DNA from 3 places in the Saccharothrix ecbatanensis genome. Region 1 is predicted to be linked to each of the others. Evidence: riboswitches for the same ligand, from Rfam matches in the RefSeq annotation. Region 1 holds a riboswitch; each other region holds the start of a gene.
The links. A riboswitch is a leader RNA that binds a small molecule or an ion and turns the genes downstream of it on or off. The one in region 1 is predicted to bind cobalamin.

Region 1 (6,407 bases):
CCTTCACCCCACGGACCGCGTCACCTCGCAACGCCCGCGCCCGCCGCACCGACCGCGCGCTCGCCACCAACTGCGGGGCGACCGTCAACGCCACCACCACCGCCACGCTCACCTCGTACAGCGCGGCAGGCAACGTCCGCAGCAGCCGCTTGGCGTTGGCCAACGCGTTCGCCGCGCCGACACAGCACAGCAACGTCGCCAGTTGAAGTCCCTGGTACAGCGCGAAAGCCAGGCCTTCGGCACTGACCGGGCCGCCCAGCCGGATACCCCTGGTCCACTCGGGCAACGGGATCTCCGGCAACGTCACCAGCACCGTCGGCCCGCCGACACCGCCGAGCAGCACGTGCAACACCACGCGGATGGCCAGCACCACCAAGGCGAACTTGAGGAACACCCCGTACGCGCCGGCCCACGGGGTGTCCTCGCGGCAGGACACCGCGACGTACCCGGCGACCGCGATCACGAGCGCGAGCAGCACCGGGTTCGTCGTGCGGCTGGCCACGGCGGCGAGGCACAGCGCCCAGAACCACCACGCGCCAGGGTGCAGGCTCACTCCGCCGCCTTGGCCCGTCGCCGCGCCGTCCACACACCCAGACCACCCAAAGCCGCGATGACCACGAGCCCGATGACCAGCCCGACCGTCCCACCGGACGACGTCCCCGCCGTCGGCTGCACGGCCACCGGCGTCTCACCGACAGGCGTGGACGAACTCGTCGCGGGACTGCTACTGGCCGCCGTCTCCGAAGAAGCCGGCGCAGTCGTCTCGACCGTCGTGGTCGCCTCCGACTGCTGCGGCGGCGCGGACTGCCCCGGCTGCGTCGACTGGCCCGACGTCACCGGTTGTCCCGGTTGTCCCGGTTGCACGGGCTGGCCTGGCTGAGCGGCGGGAGGTTGCGGCGCCGGAGGCTGCGCTGCGGGCTGGGTCGGCTTCGGCGCGGGCTGCGGCGGGGGAGCAGGTGCCGGAGGTGCGATGCCAGGCGGCTCGCCCGCACCGAACGACCAGCCCTCCACGCTCCCCGGCGCCGGGTTGTACGCGCTCGCGCTGGAGTTGCTGTAGACCCACGACCCGCCGGGCTGCCCGTGCCAGTACGACCAGTGCGCGTCCGACGGTGGCGTGTAGTTGCACGAGTCGCCGGCCGGTTGGTCGTTGATCTTGCACACGAAGCCCGGTTGCCGGGTCACGAACGTGTAGCCGAACCCGGCGGCGGTGAGGGCGGCCGTGCCCGACGACGGATCACCAGGGGCACAACCCGTCCGCACACCGCCGCCCAGCGACCGGAAGTCCACGACCACCGTCACGCCCGCGCAGTCCGCCGCCTGAGCGGTCGGCGGAGCGCCGATGATCGTGAGTCCGAGCACCGCCGACGCCGCCAGGACGCGCCGCCACCAGCCCGTCATGGCGCGGTGGCGAGGGCCTGACCGGAGCCGAACGCCCAGCCCTCGACGTCGCGTGCCGTCACTTCCGTTCCCCCGCATACCGCTTGCGCGACAGCACGACCGCCAGCACGCCGCCGACCAGCATCAACACGCCGATCCACAGCATCGGCCCGACCACCGCGCCGGTCCGGGCCAGGGTGCCGTTGCGGTTCACCACAGCCGCTGCCGCCGTCGTCGTGGTCGTGCTGGTGGCGGTGACCTCGGTAGTGGTCGTCGGAGCCGCCGTCGTGGTGGTGGTGGTGGGAGTCGTGTCCGTTGTGGACGAAGTCGGCGTCGTGGTGGTGATCGGGCAGTCGAGCACGGGCGCGCCGGACGTGCCGCCCTCCGCTGTCAGGTCCGCGAAGCTCACCCCCACCAGCCCGAGGATGCCCTGGGCGCTCGCGCGCTGCGCGGTGTCCGGCGTGAAACCGGACTTGTCGAGCGCGATCGCGCCCCGTTCGGCGTCGGTGGCCGTGCAGCCGACCTGCAACGACTTCAGGAACGCCGTCGCCTTGTCCGCTTCCGCCGTCCGACCTGCCGCGCGCAGTGCCTGTGCCGCGAGACCGGTGCTGTTGGCGTTGCCCTCGCCGGTCGCCTTGTCGTCGAGGAACCCGCCGCCGGGCTGCTGGTGCTCGGCGAACCACTTGAGCGCCTTGGCCACCGCGCCCGTCACGGCGGGGGTCTGGTCGACGGCCAGCAACGCCTGCACGGACATAGCGGTGGCGTCCGCGTGCGACACGCACGGCGTCGCTTCCAGGATCAGCGGGAAGCCGCCGTCCCCGCACTGCTGGCCGACGACGTACGTGACCGCAGTCTGCGGCGCGCCCTCCCACCGGTCCAGAGCCAGCACCGCGAACGCCTGGCTGAACCCGTTGGAGAAGTCGGGGTACTTCGACTTGTTGACGAACCGGCCGGAGGGGGCCTGCAACGCGGTGAGGCCTGCGATCAGGTCGTTGCCGGCGAACGTCGTCGGGTCCTCGCCGCGCGCCTGGACGGCCAGCGCGAGCTTCGCGTACGAGCCCGCGACGAACTCGGCGGGGTCGCCGATGTGCAGGTAGTCGTTGATGACGTCCGGCTTCGCCAGCCACGCCATCGCCCGATCCGCGCTGTCCGACGCCACACCGGCCGCGGTGAACGCGAACACGGCGTCCAACGTGCCGCCCTGGTCGCCGGAGGTGCTGCCGGGGTACACGAAGTGGTCACCGTCGATCAACTGCCGGGCGAGCCACCCCGCGGCGGCCTCGCTCGCGTCCGTCGTCACCGGCGCGTCGGGCAGGCCTTGGGCGGGCGGCACCAAGGCGAGCGCGGCGACAGCGGTGGTGGCGATGACGGCGGCGGTCCGTCTCAACGACATGTTTGCCTTTCCGGGCGCAACGCGTGAGCGGACCCCGGACAGCCGTGATCGACTTCCCCCGGGCTCCGACCCGTTGACCTCGACGGTGTCTGGAGCGTGCACGCGCGGCGGGTGTTCGGGCTCGTCCCGGGCGGGACCTACCGTTGCGGGTCAGCGCCGGATTTCGACCGGCTTCCCCCGTTTCGCACGCGATTGCCGATCGTCTGTCAACCACGATCTCCTGTCAATCCGCCTGTGGCGCGATGCTGCTCACCCCTACGTACGGTTACCGTCGCTCAAGTCAACCTGGGGAAGAGGGGTGTGGGGATGACGACTCTGGCGTCCGTGCGCGACGGTTTGGTGGCGTGGGTCGCACGGCGTTCGGCGACACGGTGGGTTGTGGGCAAGATCGGTTCGCGGGCGTTGTCGCTGCTCCCGGACCGTGCGCTGGTCCCGTTGAAGCGGGACGGCGTGGTGCCCGTCGCCGAGTTGGAGCGGATGCGGGAGGCCGGCGCGGTGCACCGGATCCCGGTGCCGTTCGGCTTGCGGGTGTGGTTGGTCACTGGTCAGGAAGAAGCCAAAAAGGTGCTTTCCGACACAGTGGCGTTCAGTAACGACTACGCCCGGCTGGGTGCGGCCGTCCGTATCGAGCAATCGCCCGGAGGCCTCGGTTTCGCCGACCCGCCCGACCACACGCGGTTGCGCAAGCTGCTCACGCCGGAGTTCACCATGCGGCGGCTGTCGCGGCTCGTGCCGCGGATCGACGCGATCGTCACCGAGCGGCTGGACGCGATCGAAGCGGCCGACGGGCCGGTGGACCTCGTGCAGGAGTTCGCGCTGCCGATCCCGTCGCTGACGATCTGCGAGCTGCTGGGCGTGCCGTACGAGGACCGTGACCGGTTCCAGGAGCTGGCGGCGGCCCGGTTCGACCTGTTCGGCGGCGCGGGGCAGGCGTTGGGGGCCATCTCGGAGTCGTTGTCGTACATGGAGGAGATCGTGCGCCGTGAGCGCCGGTCGCCGGGGGACGGCCTGATCGGGGCGATCATCCGGCAGCACGGTGACGACGTGAGCGATGTCGAGTTGGCCGGCTTGGCGGACGGCGTGCTGACCGGTGGCTTCGACACGACGGCGTCGATGCTCGCGTTGGGTGCGATCGTGCTGATGACCGACGAGGACGCGCGCACGGCGATGCGTGACGACGACGCGGCCACCGGGCCGCTGGTGGAAGAGCTGCTGCGGCACCTGAGCGTGGTGCAGGTGGCGTTCCCGCGGTTCGCCCGGCACCAGCTGCGGGTCGGTGACCAGCAGATCGAGGAAGGCGACGTGGTCGTGGTGTCCCTGACGGCGGCCAACCGCGAGGGCACGTCCGACTTCGACGCCGGTCGACCCGCGTCCGCGAACCTGGCGTTCGGCCACGGCGCGCACCGCTGCGTCGGCGCTGAGCTGGCCCGGATGGAACTGCGCGCCGCCTACCCGGCCCTGCTGCGCCGTTTCCCCAACCTCCGGATGGCCACCGACAACCCCGGCTACCGCACCGCGTCGATCGTCCACGGCGTCGACACGCTGATGGTGCACACGCGCTGACCTGAGCGGACAGCTCGCGGTGCCGGACCTCACGGTCTGGCACCGCGAAGCCCGCGACGTTTAAGTGATGCTTAACGTGAGGTGAGCAGGCTTCACTTTTCTTTAAGCCGGTCGTGGGGGACGGTGGTCCCGTGACCGGACGAGGCGTGCTGAGGATGGGAGTGCTGGCCCTGTTGTGGGGGTCGGGCTTCCTGTGGATCAAACTGGCCCTGACCGGGTTGTCGCCGGTGCAGATCACGGTGATCCGGTGCGCGCTCGGTGCGGGCGTGCTGTTGGTGCTGGCCCGTGCCGGCGGCCAGCGGCTGCCGCGCAAGCTGTGGGGTCACCTGGCGGTCGCCGCGTTCTTCTGCAACGCCCTGCCGTTCCTCCTCTTCGCCATCGGCGAGCAGACCGTGGACTCCGGCGTGGCAGGCGTCCTCAACGCGACCACCCCGCTGTTCGCCGTGCTCATCGGGCTCATGATCGGCGCTGAACGCGGCCTCACGCCGGTCCGCGTGACCGGTCTGGTCCTCGGCTTCGCCGGCGTCCTGCTGATCTTCGCCCCGTGGCAGCAGGAAGGGCTGACCAGCGTCGGAGCCCTGGCACTTCTCGGCGCGGCGGCGAGTTACGCGGTCGCGTTCGCCTACATGGGACGCAACCTCGTCGGCAAGGGCGGCCCGATCGCGGTGTCGGCCGCCCAGTTGACCGCCGCCACCGGCCTCAGCGCCGTCATGATGCCGTTCGACGGCGCCCCGACCACCCCCAACGCCACCGCGATCGTCGCCGTGGTCGTCCTCGGCGTCTTCGGCACCGGCGTCACCTTCTACCTCAACTACCGGATCATCGAGGACGAAGGCGCGACCAGCGCCGCCACCGTCGGCTACCTGCTGCCCGTCGTCTCCGTCGCACTGGGCGCGATCGTGCTCGACGAGCCGCTGACCGCGCGGATCGTGGTGGGGATGGCCGTGGTGTTGGCGGGGGTGGCGCTGACACGGTCGGCCCTGGCCAAGCGCCCGCACGAGCGAACCGGGCGTTACCAGTTGTCGGTTATGTCCACCGAGCGTGACACCGGTCGCGGCCGTTCGGCCGACCTTCGTTGACCTTGGGATAACCGCTGGTCAGGCTGCTCGGTGTACCCACGGACGAGTGACCGTTCGCTCCGTCAACCCTGCGTCGGAGCGCGCTCGCCGGGGGTCGTCCGAAGGAGCCGTTCCGTGCGTCCTTTCAGCAGAACCCTTGCCCTTCTCGCCGCCTTAGCCGCCGCGACCGGAGCCACCACAGCGACCGCCGGCGCCGCACCCCTGCACCAGGCCGACATCGTCCTGGCGACGGCGTCCGCGACCGTCCACCCGATCAAGGACTCCTACATCGTCACGCTGGACGCCACCGCCCGCAGCGGTGCGGGCGTGGCCGCCACGGCGGGCGTCACGCCGACCCATGTCTGGAACGCGGCGTTCAACGGGTTCGCCGCCAAGCTCACACCGGCACAGCTGCGCAAGCTCAGCCACGACCCGGCGGTCACCGCGATCGAGCAGGACGTGCTGGTCACCGACGCGCTCGACGCCACCCAGACCAACCCGCCGTCGTGGGGCATCGACCGGGTCGACCAGCGCAACCTGCCCCTGTCCCGCAGCTTCACCTACACGTACACCGGCGCCGGGGTGCACGCGTACATCATCGACACCGGCATCACGCCGGGCCACGCGGACTTCGGCGGCCGGGCCACGTTCGACTACAACGGCATCGACACCAACAACACCGACTGCCACGGCCACGGCACGCACGTCGCCGGCACCGTCGGCTCCGCCACCTACGGCGTCGCCAAGGGCGTGCGGCTGCACGGCGTGAAGGTCATGAACTGCTCAGGCAGCGCCACGACCACCGCGGCGATCAACGCGATCAACTGGGTCACGGCCAACCACACCAAGCCCGCCGTGGCCAACACGTCCTGGAACTTCACCGCGTCGGCGAGCCTGGAGACCGCGATCCGCAACATGATCGCCGCGGGCGTCTTCCTGGCCACCTCGGCGGGCAACACCGGCGGCAACTCGTGCGACCGCCTGCCGCGCAAGGTCGAGACGGCCAGCGTGGTCGC
Region 2 (6,407 bases), 2.0 Mb from region 1:
CAACGCGAACGCCGCCCGCTCGGACTCCACCTTGTTGTCCGACGCGTGCCGCCGCTGCCGCGGGTTCACCGCCACCCGGTTCAGGTAGGTCACGTACCCGACCAGGTCGTCCGCCGCCGCCAACGCCCGTCGGGCCTCCGGCGTCAGCCACTCCGGCCCGGCCGGACCCAGCCCGACCACGACGACCTCGCCCAGGGACTCCGCACGCGCCGCGGGTCTGCTCGGCAGCAACGCCAACGAGAAGTACGGCACGTCCTCGGCGTCCACTTCGGACAGTGGCGCGGTGCGCTGCGCCCCGGTCGTCGCCCGCTCCACGTACCAGGCCTCGTCCAACCGCCCTGCCCGCGCCAACGCCTCCCGCACCTGCGGGAACGTCCGCCCCAGCTTCATGATCGCCACCGGGTCGCCACCGGCCAGGTGCTCCGTCAACGCGTCCGCGGACAACGTCCCCGGCAGCACGGTCAGCACCTCGTCCCGCTCGACCAACGGCCGTCCGATCACCGCCGCGCCGGCGCTCACCGACGTCACCCCCGGCACCACCTCGGCCTCGTACCGGTGCGCCAACCGCTTGTGCAGGTGCATGTACGAGCCGTAGAAGAACGGATCGCCCGCCGCCAGCACCACGACCGTGCGCCCGGCGTCCAGATGCGCGGCCAACCTCGCCGCGCACTCCTCGTAGAACGCGTCGATCTCGCCCTGGTAGTCGTCGGAGTCCTCGGTCGTGACGGGGTAGACGAGCTGCTCCTCGACCTGCCCCTCGCGCAGGTAGGGCGCGGCGATGCGACGGGCCACGCTCCGACCGTGCCGCGCGCTGTGGAACACCACCACGTCCGCTTCGCCGATCAGCCGTGCCGCCTTGACGGTCACCAGCTCCGGGTCGCCCGGACCCACCCCGACCCCGTACAGCTTGCCCGTCATTCTTCCTCACTCGCGATCGCGTTGATCGCCGCCGCGGTCATGGCGCTGCCGCCCCGACGCCCGCGCACGACGAGGTACTCCAACCCGAGGTCGTTGTCCGCCAACGCGTCCTTCGACTCGGCCGCGCCGATGAACCCCACCGGGACGCCGAGCACGGCGGCCGGCCGAGGCGCGCCCGCCGCGATCATGTCCAGCAGGTGGAACAGGGCGGTCGGCGCGTTGCCGATGGCGACCACCGCGCCGTCCAGCCGGTCCCGCCACAGCTCCAACGCGGCGGCACTGCGCGTGTTGCCCATCTCCGCCGCCAACCCCGGCACCCGCGGATCGCTCAACGTGCACACGACCTCGTTGTCGGCGGGCAGCCTGCGCCGCGTCACGCCCGCCGCGACCATCTGCGCGTCGCACAGGATCGGCGCGCCCGCCAGCAACGCCGCCCTGGCGTCACGCACGACGTTCGGCGAGTAGTCGACGTCCGACACCAGGTCGACCATCCCGCAGGCGTGGATCATGCGCACCACCACCCGGGACACGTCGGCCGGGAACCGCGCCAGGTCGGCCTCGGCGCGGATGGTGGCGAAGGAACGGCGGTAGATCTCCGCGCCGTCCCGGACGTAGTCGGTCAACTGATCTCCTCGTAGCCGTCGCCGGTCGCGACGAACTCCACCACGTCGCCGGCCGGTCGTCCGCACCGCCGTGCGCAGCCGGACCAGTGCACTTGACCCGTGTGCGGCGTGCCCACCCAGCGCGTCGCGTCGGCCCGCACGTCGGCCAGCGACTTCGCGCACCCCGGCCGCCCGGTGCAGGCGCTGACGCCGTGCCACGGCGAGTCCGGTGACGTGAACAACCCGTTGGTATCGCTCCCAGCGGGCACCACCAGGCTCCGCCACGGCGTCAGCCGCACCGGCACACCGCCCAGCAGCCGTGCGTCCAACCGCCCCAACGGCACACCCGCCACGACGACGGGACCGTGCGCGCCCGGTGCGACCGGCGTCACAACCGGATCGATCAGGGACGGGCCGGGAGTGCCGCCCAGCGCTTCCGTGATCTTTCGCACACCGCCGTCCACTTCGGACAGCCGCCACGCGTCGCCGCGGATCTCCTGGAACACCCGTGCGGCGGTCACCACGGCGTCGACCGGATCGGTCACGCGGAGCCCGGAATCGCGCCCTGCCAGGAACAACGCGTCACCGACCAGCCCCACGTCACCCGCCAGCCCGCTCACCGCGCCACCCACCGTGACCAGGAACCGACCGGGCAACGACGCCAGCTCCGGCGCCGCGCACAGCGCCGCGTCGATCGCGTCGACCAGCCCCTGGTTGTCCTCCAGCGGGGCCGCGATGATGTTGCGCATCCGCTCGTGCGTCACGGAGGGCAGCAGGCCGACCTCGCGCAGCCGAGCGCCCAACTCCAGCTCCGCACCCGGCGGCAAGGCCCTGATCTGCACGTTCGCCCGCGAGGTCAGCTCAAGCGAGCCGTCACCGAGCTCCAGCGCGGCGGTCCGGAGCGCGTCGAACCGGGTCGCGCTCAACGTCCCGCCGGGCACCCGCACGCGCGCCAGCCCGCCGTCGGCGGCCTGATGCACGTCGACAGCTCCCGGGCAGGCGTCTGGGCGAACTCGGCCGGTGGACATGGGCTGGATGCTAACCGCCCGTTAGGGTGGCGTCCGAACGGCGAAGCAACAGGAGGAAGCCGGTGTGAATCCGGCGCGGTCCCGCCACTGTGACCGGGGGAAACCCCGGGAGCCAGGAACTCCGCCCGCCGTCCCCTACGACTTGGGGCGAGGACCCCCGAGGGATGGAGCCCGCACGTGATCCTGCTGTTGTCGACCTCCGACACGGACCTGCTGTCCGCCCGCGCCAGCGGCGCCGACTACCGCCTGGCCAACCCCGCCCGCACCGCCGTGGACGACCTCCCGGCGCTGGTGGAGGGCGTCGACCTGGTGGTCGTGCGCATCCTCGGCGGACGCCGGATGTGGGAGGAGGGGCTGGACTGGCTCCTCGCCCGGCCGCTCCTGGTTGTCGTGCTCGGCGGCGAGCAGCACCCGGACGCCCCGCTGATGGAGCTGTCCACCGTGCCCGGCGGCGTGTGCGCCGAGGCCCACGCGTACCTGGCCCACGGCGGCGCGGTGAACCTCGCGCAGCTGCACCACTTCCTGTCCGACACGGTGCTGCTCACCGGCCAGGGCTTCGCGCCGCCCGAGCCGACCCCGACCTGGGGTCCGCTGGAGCGCGCCACCACCGGCGATGGTCCGGTGATCGCGGTGCTCTACTACCGCGCCCACCACGTCGCCGGGAACACCGCGTTCGTGCACGCGCTGTGCGACGCGATCGAGGCCAAGGGCGGCCGGCCGCTGCCGATCTTCTGCGCCTCCCTGCGCGCGGCCGACGCCGACCTGCTGACCGAGCTGGGCAAGGCGGACGCCCTCGTGGTCACCGTGCTCGCCGCCGGCGGCACCAAGCCCGCCGGCGCGTCCGCCGGTGGTGACGACGACGCGTGGGACGTGGGCGCGTTGGCTGCCCTCGACGTGCCGATCCTCCAGGGCCTCTGCCTCACCAGCAGCCGCGCCTCCTGGGACGAGAACGACGACGGACTGTCCCCTTTGGACACCGCGACGCAGGTGGCGATCCCGGAGTTCGACGGCCGGATCATCACCGTGCCGTTCTCGTTCAAGGAGATCGACGAGGACGGCCTCACCGTCTACGTGGCCGACGAGGAACGCGCGGCGCGGGTCGCGGGCATCGCCGTCCGCCACGGCAGGCTGCGCCACATCCCACCGGCCGAACGCCGCATCGCGGTGATGCTCTCGGCGTACCCGACCAAGCACTCCCGGATCGGCAACGCGGTCGGCCTGGACACCCCGGCGAGCGTCGTGCGGCTGCTCACCGCGATGAAGGACCACGGCTACGACATCGGTGACGAGCTGCCCGGCGTGGCCGCGCTGGACGGCGACGCGCTGATCCACGCCCTCATCGCGGCCGGCGGGCAGGACGCCGACTGGCTCACCGAGGAGCAGATCACGGGCAACCCGGTCCGGCTGCCGGCCGCCCGTTACCGGCAGTGGTACGCGACCCTGCCGGAGGACACCAGGCAGGAGATGGAACAGCACTGGGGCGAGGCGCCCGGCGAGCTGTTCGTGGACCGGTCCCGGGACAAGGACGGCGAGATCGTGCTCGCCGCCCTCCGCTCCGGCAACGTCGTGGTCATGGTCCAGCCGCCGCGCGGCTTCGGCGAGAACCCGATCGCGATCTACCACGACCCGGACCTGCCGCCCAGCCACCACTACCTCGCCGCGTACCGCTGGCTGGAGGACGAGTTCGGCGCCGACGCCGTGGTGCACGTCGGCAAGCACGGCAACCTCGAATGGCTGCCCGGCAAGACGGTGGGAATGTCGGCGGGCTGCGGCCCGGACGCCGCGCTGGGCGACCTGCCGCTGATCTACCCGTTCCTGGTGAACGACCCGGGCGAGGGCACCCAGGCGAAACGGCGGGCGCACGCCACCCTCGTGGACCACCTCGTGCCGCCGATGGCCCGCGCCGACAGCTACGGCGACATCGCGCGGCTCGAACAGCTGCTGGACGAGCACGGCAACATCGCCGCGATGGACCCGGCGAAGCTGCCCGCCATCCGGGCCCAGATCTGGACCCTCATCCAGGCCGCCAAGCTCGACCACGACCTGGGGCTGGACGACCGGCCGCACGACGCCGAGTTCGACGAGCTGATCCTGCACGTCGACGGCTGGCTGTGCGAGGTGAAGGACGTCCAGATCCGGGACGGCCTGCACATCCTCGGCGAAGCGCCCACCGGCGCGACGAGGGTCAACCTCGTGCTGTCCATCCTCCAGGCGAAGCAGATGTGGGCGGGCGAGGTCGCCGCGCTGCCCGGCCTGCGAGAGGCGCTGGGCCTGTCGGAGTCCGCCACCGCCGCCGACCACACCCGCACGAACACCGACCGGGTCGAGGAAGAGGCGCGCGCGCTCGTCCAGGCGATGGAAGACGCCAATTGGGATGTCAACGCGGCGCGATCGCTGACTGGTAACGAGGACGTCGCCCGGATCCTGGAGTTCGCCGCGCTGGAGGTCGTGCCCCGGCTGGCCCGCACCACGGACGAGATGACCAACGTGCTGCACGCGCTCGACGGCGGCTACGTCCCGGCCGGCCCCAGCGGCTCGCCGCTGCGCGGCCTGGTGAACGTGCTGCCCACGGGCCGCAACTTCTACTCCGTCGACCCCAAGGCGGTGCCGTCCCGGCTGGCCTGGGAGACCGGCCAGGCCATGGCGGACTCGCTACTCGACCGTTACCGCTCGGAAACGGGGGAGTGGCCGCCGTCGGTGGGCCTGTCCGTGTGGGGCACCAGCGCCATGCGCACGGCCGGTGACGACATCGCCGAGGTGCTGGCCCTGATGGGCGTCCGGCCGACGTGGGACGACCAGTCCCGCCGGGTCACCGGCCTGGAGGTCATCCCGCTCGCCGAGCTGAACCGGCCGCGAATCGACGTGACGGTCCGCATCAGCGGCTTCTTCCGCGACGCATTCCCGCACGTGGTGGCGCTGATCGACGACGCGGTGCGACTGGTGGCGAACCTCGACGAGTCCGCCGAGGACAACTACATCCGGGCGCACGCCCAAGCCGACCTGGCGGAGCACCGCGATCCGCGGCGATCCACAATGCGCGTCTTCGGCAGCAAACCGGGCGCATACGGCGCCGGTCTGCTCCCGCTCATCGACAGCCGGAACTGGCGGGACGACGCCGACCTCGCCGAGGTGTACGCGGTGTGGGGCGGCTACGCGTACGGCCGCGAACTCGACGGAGTGGAAGCCCGGCCGGCGATGGAGAGCGCCTACAAGCGCATCGCCGTCGCGGCCAAGAACATCGACACCCGTGAACACGACATCGCCGATTCGGACGATTACTTCCAGTACCACGGCGGAATGATCGCGACGGTCCGCGCGCTAACCGGTAAAGCGCCGGCCGCCTATGTCGGCGACAGCACGCGCCCCGACGCGGTTCGCACCAGGACTCTGCAAGAAGAGACGAATCGCATCTTCCGCGCCCGCGTCGTGAACCCGCGGTGGTTGGCGGCAATGCGCAAGCACGGGTACAAAGGCGCGTTCGAACTGGCCGCCACGGTCGACTACCTGTTCGGCTACGACGCGACCACCGGTGTGGTCGCCGACTGGATGTACGAGCAGCTCGCCGCGAGCTACGTGCTGGACCCGGAGAACCGGAAGTTCCTGGCCGAGTCCAACCCGTGGGCCCTGCACGGCATCTCGGAACGGTTGCTGGAGGCGGCCGAGCGGGGCATGTGGGAGCACCCGGAAGCCGAGACGCTGGAAGCGCTGCGAAACGCGTACCTGGAGACCGAGGGCGATCTGGAAGACGGCCGCTGATCCCGGCCGCGGCCCGAACGTAATAGAACGGCGACGCTAAACAGGGGTACCCCCTAGATTAGGGCCCCTCGCACATAGGGAATCACGAGCCACCGACAATGGT
Region 3 (6,407 bases), 2.1 Mb from region 1:
CCGGGCCTGCGGCGTCACCGCCGCGATCGCCGCCAACAGCAGGGGAGTGGTGAACGCGTTCGCGGCCCCCTGCAAAGCCCTCCCGCCCATCAGCACGGGAAACGACCAAGCCACCGCGCACAACACCGAGGCGACCACGTAGACGGCGTAGGCGATCCGAATGGTCCGCCGGGCGCCCCAGCGTTCGCCGAGGGTGCCGGAGACCAGCATGAGCAGCGCGAACGGCACCATGTAGCCGGTCAACGTGGCGGCGGCCGAGCCGGCGGAGATGCCGTAGCTGGAACCCACCTCGGGCAGCACCGACGACGTCATCGCGCCACCGAACGGCCCCAAGAACCCACCCGCGTACAGCGCCGCGAGTCGAACCCGAGACCGGGACTTGTCCACAGGAGCCGCTTCCACCACCGGAATTGTCGGCCCCTTCTGGCAGGGTTAAAGCAGGGGTCCCCTTGGCGAGGACCCCTGCGAAGCGATCGCGGCTCGCCGCGCGGCCGGTTCCGGGCCACCGGTCGGAGGCGACCACCCACCGTTCGCCGATGCTCGATGGCTTGATGGTCGTTCGCCTGGCGTTCGACCGGCCTGCGTTCGACCGGCCTGCGTTCGACCGGCTGGCGTTCGACCGGCTGGCGTCGGTTCACATACCGGTCGGCCCGCGCCCCGGCCCGCGCCCACGTCGCCGCAAGTACCGCTCGAACTCGGCCGCGATGGCGTCACCACTGGCCTCGGTGATCTGGATCTCCGCGTCCCCGCGCTCCTCCAGCGCCCGCACGTAGTTGCGCACGTCCTCATCCTCATCGGCCATCTCGCTGACCGTGCGCTCCCACTCCTCCGCCTGCTCCGGCAGCGCACCGAGCGGCACCTCGACGTCCAGCACCTCTTCCACCCGGTGCAGCAGGGCCAGCGTGGCCTTCGGCGACGGAGGCTGGGACACGTAGTGCGGCACGGCGGCCCAGAACGAGATCGCCGGCACCCCCGCCTGCACGCACAGGTCCTGGAAGACACCCACGATCCCCGTGGGCCCCTCGTACCGGGACCGCTCCAGCCCGAACTTCGCCGCCGCCGCCGCGTCGTACGCCGTCCCCGTCACGGGCACCGGCCGCGTGTGCGGCGTGTCCATCAGCAGCGCACCCAACGTGACCACGGTGGTCACGCCCAGGTCCTCGATGTGCCCCAGCAGTTCGGCGGCGAACTTCCGCCACCGCATGTTCGGCTCTATCCCGTGCACCAGCACCACGTCGGTGGACGACCCGGGCGGCCGGCAGACCGACAGCCTGGTGGTCGGGAATTCAACCCGTCGGGTGATGCCGTCCACCAGTCGGACTGTGGGCCGAGTCACCTGGAAGTCGTAGTAGTCATCCGGATCGATCTCCGCCAAGGGCGTCGCGTCCCACGTGAGTTGCAGGTGCTCGATCGCCGTGCTGGCGGCGTCGCCAGCATCGTTCCACCCCTCGAACGCCGCCACCATGATCGGATTGGTGAGCGGTTTGCTGGGGTCGAAGGGGGTCTGGGCGGCCTCGTCCGGATCGGTCACGGCGTCAGACTACGACCACTGCCGCAGACCCGACGCCGTAGGCTTGGCGCATGTCGGATCGTGTCACGCCCCCTTTTCGGGGCGTGCCGGCCGACCCTCAACGTGACCAGGCCCGATGTCGTGCCCCAGGTGCACCCCCGCGACTACCGGCAGCCGGCGCGGACACGGTGGAGACCAACACGTTCGGGGCCGATTCACCCAATCGTTCAACGCGTGATCACTGGGGGAAGGTGCGCATGACGGTCGAGGCCGTGCTGTGGGACATGGACGGCACGCTGCTGGACTCGGAGAAGCTGTGGGACATCCCGCTCTACGAGTTCGCCGAGAAGCTGGGCGGCACGCTGTCGCTGGAGACGCGGCACGCGATGGTCGGGTCGAACGTGGCCACGACCATGGCGTTGCTGTTCACCGAGGTCGGCATCACGCCGCGGGACGGCGACATCGCGGACGGCGCGGCGTGGATCCAGCGGCGCACCGAGGAGGTGTTCCGGGCCGGGTTGCCGTGGCGGCCTGGCGCGCGTGAGGCGTTGCGGGCGGTGCGGGACGCCGGTGTGCCGATGGCGCTGGTGACGTCGACCGAACGGCAGTTGACCGAGGTCGCGCTGGAGACGATCGGGCGGGACCTGTTCGACGTCACGGTGTGCGGTGACGAGGTCGACGGCCTGAACAAGCCGCTGCCCGAGCCGTACCTGAAGGCGGCCCGCCTGCTCGACGTCGACCCGACCCGGTGCGTGGCCGTCGAGGACTCGCCGACCGGCACCACCGCCGCCGTCGCCGCGGGCTGCACGGTCCTGGTCGTCCCCTGCGACCTCCCGGTCCTCGAAGGCGAGCGGCGCGTGTTCCGCGAGTCCCTGGTAGGCGTGGACCACAAGACCCTCGCCTCGCTCCTTCCCCACTGAACTCCGCGAGTCGTCCACTCCGGTACCCCGAACTCCACGCTCGCGTCCGGCGAGACGTCCACGAACGTGGCGTTCGGAGTGTCCGGGTGGACGACTCGCGGTCAGGGGGTGGGTGACACGGGGACGCGGCGCGCGGCCGGGTCCACCAGCAGGCCGAACACCACGCCGAGGCCGAGCCACAACGTGGCCGTCTCGGCCAGCGACGCCAACCGGAAGTCCCAGAGCACCCCGCCCGGCATGTCCGCCGGAACAGCGTCCGGAGTGGCCGGGAACGCCACCAGCAGCACGATCACCGCGGCCACCACGGCCAACGCCACGGCGGTGCTGCGAACGGGCTGGCCCAGGTGCCCGAGCCGGGACGCCAGGTAGCTCGCCCCGAACGCGACCAGCAGCCCGGCCGCGATCAACCCCAGGTAGAGCACCGTCCGGTACTCCACCGTGTTCGGGTCGCCCACGGCCGGCGGGTTGGCCGGGTACTTCACCGCGGGCAGCAACGCCGCCGCGCCGAACACCGCCGCCGACAACGTCACCGCCCGCACGAACGGCGCCTTGGACGCGAACCAGCGCCGTGATCCCGCGTACGCGGTGGCGAACAACGCGCCGACGGCGACACCCACCACGACCGCGGCGAGCACACCGCCGACCACCTGCGTGCCACGGCTGAACAGCTCGCCGTGCTCGTGTCCACCCGGCTCAACCGGACGTGCCTGCTCGACGGCCAGCGCCGCGCGAATCGGGGCTTCGACCACGAGCACGCCGACCAGGCCCGCGAGCAGCCCGGACACCGCGCCCGCACCGACACCGCGGAGCAGCAGACCTCTGTAGGTGGGCACGTTCGCCCGCATCTCGGCGAGCCCTAGTGACACGGGACGCCGAGTGCGTGGCGCCCGTCGTGGAAGAACTCGTGCACGGTCTCGGCGGCGTGGCCGAGCGCGACGCCGTTCTCCTGGAGGACCACCCACGTCACGGTCAACGCGACCAGTGCGATGGCGTAGGCCCATTTGGGGATGACCAGATTGTCGGAAACTGCGGGGGACTGAGCGGGGCTCGTCATGACGGGACGGCCTCCTCCATACCTCGTGGAAGGTCAACAACAACGCGCGCCGCAGCCGGTCTCCTGACTCCCGGATCAGCACCGTCCCCGCGTCTTCCCAGCCGCTCCACGCGACCAGTGACGTTCTCGGCGGGTTGGCTCCCCGGTCACAGTGGCGAGGACCGCGCCGGATTCCCACCGGCTTCCCGTCCACTGCGGCGCCCGAACCGTAGATGTCGATCGTGGCCGGGCACAACCGGCCAGACGAGTTGTCGTTTCCTCACGTCCGCCGGTCAGCGGGGCGGCAGCGGGCAATCGCCGCACGTCCCGCCGCCGTCGAGGCGGTAGTACAGGCAGCAGCTGCGTCGCCGGAACACGACCTCGCCGGGGAACGGGATGAACTCGCCAGTGCCCTTCAACGGAGGATCGGCGAACAACTCCTCGCCGAGCGCAACGCAGTCCGCCGTGATGTCGCTGCGGCTGATCATGCGCAGCGCGCCCGCCATGGACGACGCCGCGTTGCCCCACAGCAGGCCGCGCGCCACCGGCGTGATCCCGTGCACCGCTTCGACCACCGGCTCCATCGACTCGGCGACGCCGACGCCCGCGAGCGGGTCCTTGAGCCGGACTTGGAGGCCGTCAGGTCGGTAGCGCCACCACAGGTTGGTAGGTCGGACGTCCGGCGCGACCCCGTCGATCGCGCGGGCGGCAACTACCGGGCTGAGCAGCCGCGCGGTGTAGCTGAGGAAGAACAGCGACGCGGCGACCCGCCGTTCGGTTGTGCGGTACCGGGTGGCGATCCGGTCGAGCGCGTCGGGCAGGGCGGGACCGTGCAGCAGGTCTTCGCCGTCGTGCCAGCCGCTGTCGGGCCGGTCGCTGTCGGGCCGGTCGCCGTCGGTGGGCCGACCGACGTCCAGGACGAAGAACGGGCTCAGGCCGCGGATCTGCCGCAGGGTGGTCAGGACTCGGGCGAACTCGGACACGTGTCCTAGTCTGCCGCTGTGGACGCACTGGGGTTGGGACTGACCCTCGGCTTGGCCGCGAGCATCAGCCCCGGCCCGCTGTTGGTGCTGGTGGTGACGTCGGCTTTGCGCTCGGGCCGGATGGCCGGTGTGCTGACCGCCTGCGCGCCGCTGTTGTCGGACGCGGTCGTGGTGCTGGTGACGCTGCTCCTGCTGGACCGGCTGCCGGGGCGGGCGCTGGGCGTGCTCGGGGTGGTGGGCGCGGTGTTCGTGGTGTGGAGCGGCGTGCAGACGGTCCGGGAGGCACGATCGGCCTCACTAGGCACCGCCACCGCGCGCCCGGCAGACGAATTCGCCGCCGAAACCGCCACTCAGAACGCCGCTGAAACCGCCGTTGCCGACGATCCGGTCAGTGGCGGTACCACGCGCCCGGCTGACGAGAACGCTGCCCGCGTAGACGCGGCTGGGCGAGATGCGGCCGTGAGCGGCGTCGCTGGGGGAGATGCGGCCGGAGGCCGGGCTTTGCAGGGGTCGCCGCCAAGGGGACCCCTGAATTCGATTCTACCGACGGGGTCTGACAATTCCGGTGCCCTGAAGCGGGCGGTGGTGGTCAATCTGCTTAGTCCGCATCCGTGGATCGCTTGGGCGACGGCGTTGGGGCCGCTGATCATCACCACTTGGCGCGAGTCGGCCGGCGCGGGCGCGGCGCTGCTGATCGGGTTCTACGCGACCCTGGTCGGCGGCAAGATCGTGATCGCACTGCTCGTCGCACGCGGGCGCAGTCGGCTGGGGGACACCGGCTACCGGCGCGCGCTCGCCTGCGCGGGAGGGCTGCTCGTACTCGTCGGCATCGTGATGGGCGTCGAGTTCACGGGCGACCTGCGAACGGGCTGAGCAGTTGCACGAGAAGTGATGCACGGGTTATCGTGCACCATGTCGGAACCAGTCAGGGCCGATCTCGGGCTCGCCAAGGCGATGGCGAACCCGTTGCGGCAACGCATGCTCCGGGAGTTGGAACTCCTCGGCGAGGCGACGTCGACCGTGCTCGCCGAACGGCTCGGCGTGACCACCGGCGGCACCAGCTACAACCTCCGGATCCTCGCCAAACACGGCTTGGTCGAAGAGGTTCCCGAGCGCGCACGCGGACGTGAGCGCTGGTGGCGGCACGTCCGCCGGGACGTGCGGTTCGACCGGCGCGGCGAGCAGGACCCGGAGATGCGGTCCACGATCGACGACCTCCAACGACTCTGGCTCGCCGAAGACCTGGAGATGTTCGCCCGGTTCGACGCGGTGCGCCACGAACTCGGCGTGTGGTCGGACGCCGTGCCCTTCTCGCGCGGCTCCATCCAGGTCACGCCCGGCGAACTGGCCGCGTTCTTCGAGGACTACCTGACGCTGCTGAAGAAGTACCAGCGGCCTGCCAACCGGATTCCGGACGGCGCGCGGACCGTGCAGACGCGGTTCGTGGCCTTCCCCGACCCCGACCCTGACACCGACCCCGGGACCACCACCGATCCGGAGGACGACACCACGCACACCGCATAGCCGACCCCGGACCGCCGAGCGGCAACTCGACGGCCCGGGCATGGAAGTCGTCACACCTCGCCCACCGGGCGAGCACCAAGTCACCGCACTTCCTCCGACAGGAGAGCATTTCGTGCTGCCCGCACACAAATCGGCCGTTCTCATCCTGGCCGTCGCCAGCGCGCTGCTACCGCTGCCCGCCACCGCCGAACCCGCCGGCCCGACCACCACCGACGTCACCTTCGCCAGCGGCGACCACACCCTGCACGGCACGGTCATAGCCCCACCCGACGCCAACGGCCCAGCCGTGGTCATCGTCGCCGGCGCCGGATCCACCCACCGCGACGACTACCGGCGTGAGGCCGAGGCATTCGCCCGAGCCGGGATCACCGCGCTGATCTACGACAAGGCCCCCGGCTACTCAAGGGCGACAAGCACGTTCGGCGACCTCGCAGACG

Region 2: another riboswitch for cobalamin. It lies ahead of cobN (cobaltochelatase subunit CobN); the one in region 1 lies ahead of F4560_RS10520 (prenyltransferase/squalene oxidase repeat-containing protein).
Region 3: another riboswitch for cobalamin. It lies ahead of F4560_RS18775 (CbtB domain-containing protein); the one in region 1 lies ahead of F4560_RS10520 (prenyltransferase/squalene oxidase repeat-containing protein).

The regions. Positions count from the first base shown of each region.
Region 1 is NZ_JACHMO010000001.1:2,447,676-2,454,082, forward strand. Features, by position in the region: gene F4560_RS10510 (CbiQ family ECF transporter T component) at 1-553, opposite strand, end outside; gene F4560_RS10515 (hypothetical protein) at 550-1,398, opposite strand; gene F4560_RS10520 (prenyltransferase/squalene oxidase repeat-containing protein) at 1,457-2,770, opposite strand; cobalamin riboswitch at 2,860-2,998, opposite strand; gene F4560_RS10525 (cytochrome P450) at 3,077-4,333, shown strand; gene F4560_RS10530 (DMT family transporter) at 4,489-5,412, shown strand; gene F4560_RS10535 (S8 family peptidase) at 5,527-6,407, shown strand, end outside.
Region 2 is NZ_JACHMO010000001.1:460,892-467,298, forward strand. Features, by position in the region: gene F4560_RS02115 (precorrin-2 C(20)-methyltransferase) at 1-918, opposite strand, end outside; gene F4560_RS02120 (precorrin-8X methylmutase) at 915-1,541, opposite strand; gene F4560_RS02125 (ferredoxin-like domain-containing protein) at 1,538-2,548, opposite strand; cobalamin riboswitch at 2,556-2,691, shown strand; gene cobN (cobaltochelatase subunit CobN) at 2,726-6,304, shown strand.
Region 3 is NZ_JACHMO010000001.1:4,580,875-4,587,281, reverse strand. Features, by position in the region: gene F4560_RS18795 (MFS transporter) at 1-402, opposite strand, end outside; gene F4560_RS18790 (PAC2 family protein) at 635-1,531, opposite strand; gene F4560_RS18785 (HAD family hydrolase) at 1,768-2,430, shown strand; gene F4560_RS18780 (CbtA family protein) at 2,532-3,296, opposite strand; gene F4560_RS18775 (CbtB domain-containing protein) at 3,287-3,484, opposite strand; cobalamin riboswitch at 3,521-3,696, opposite strand; gene F4560_RS18770 ((2Fe-2S)-binding protein) at 3,757-4,446, opposite strand; gene F4560_RS18765 (LysE family transporter) at 4,465-5,319, shown strand; gene F4560_RS18760 (winged helix-turn-helix domain-containing protein) at 5,359-5,970, shown strand; gene F4560_RS18755 (prolyl oligopeptidase family serine peptidase) at 6,083-6,407, shown strand, end outside.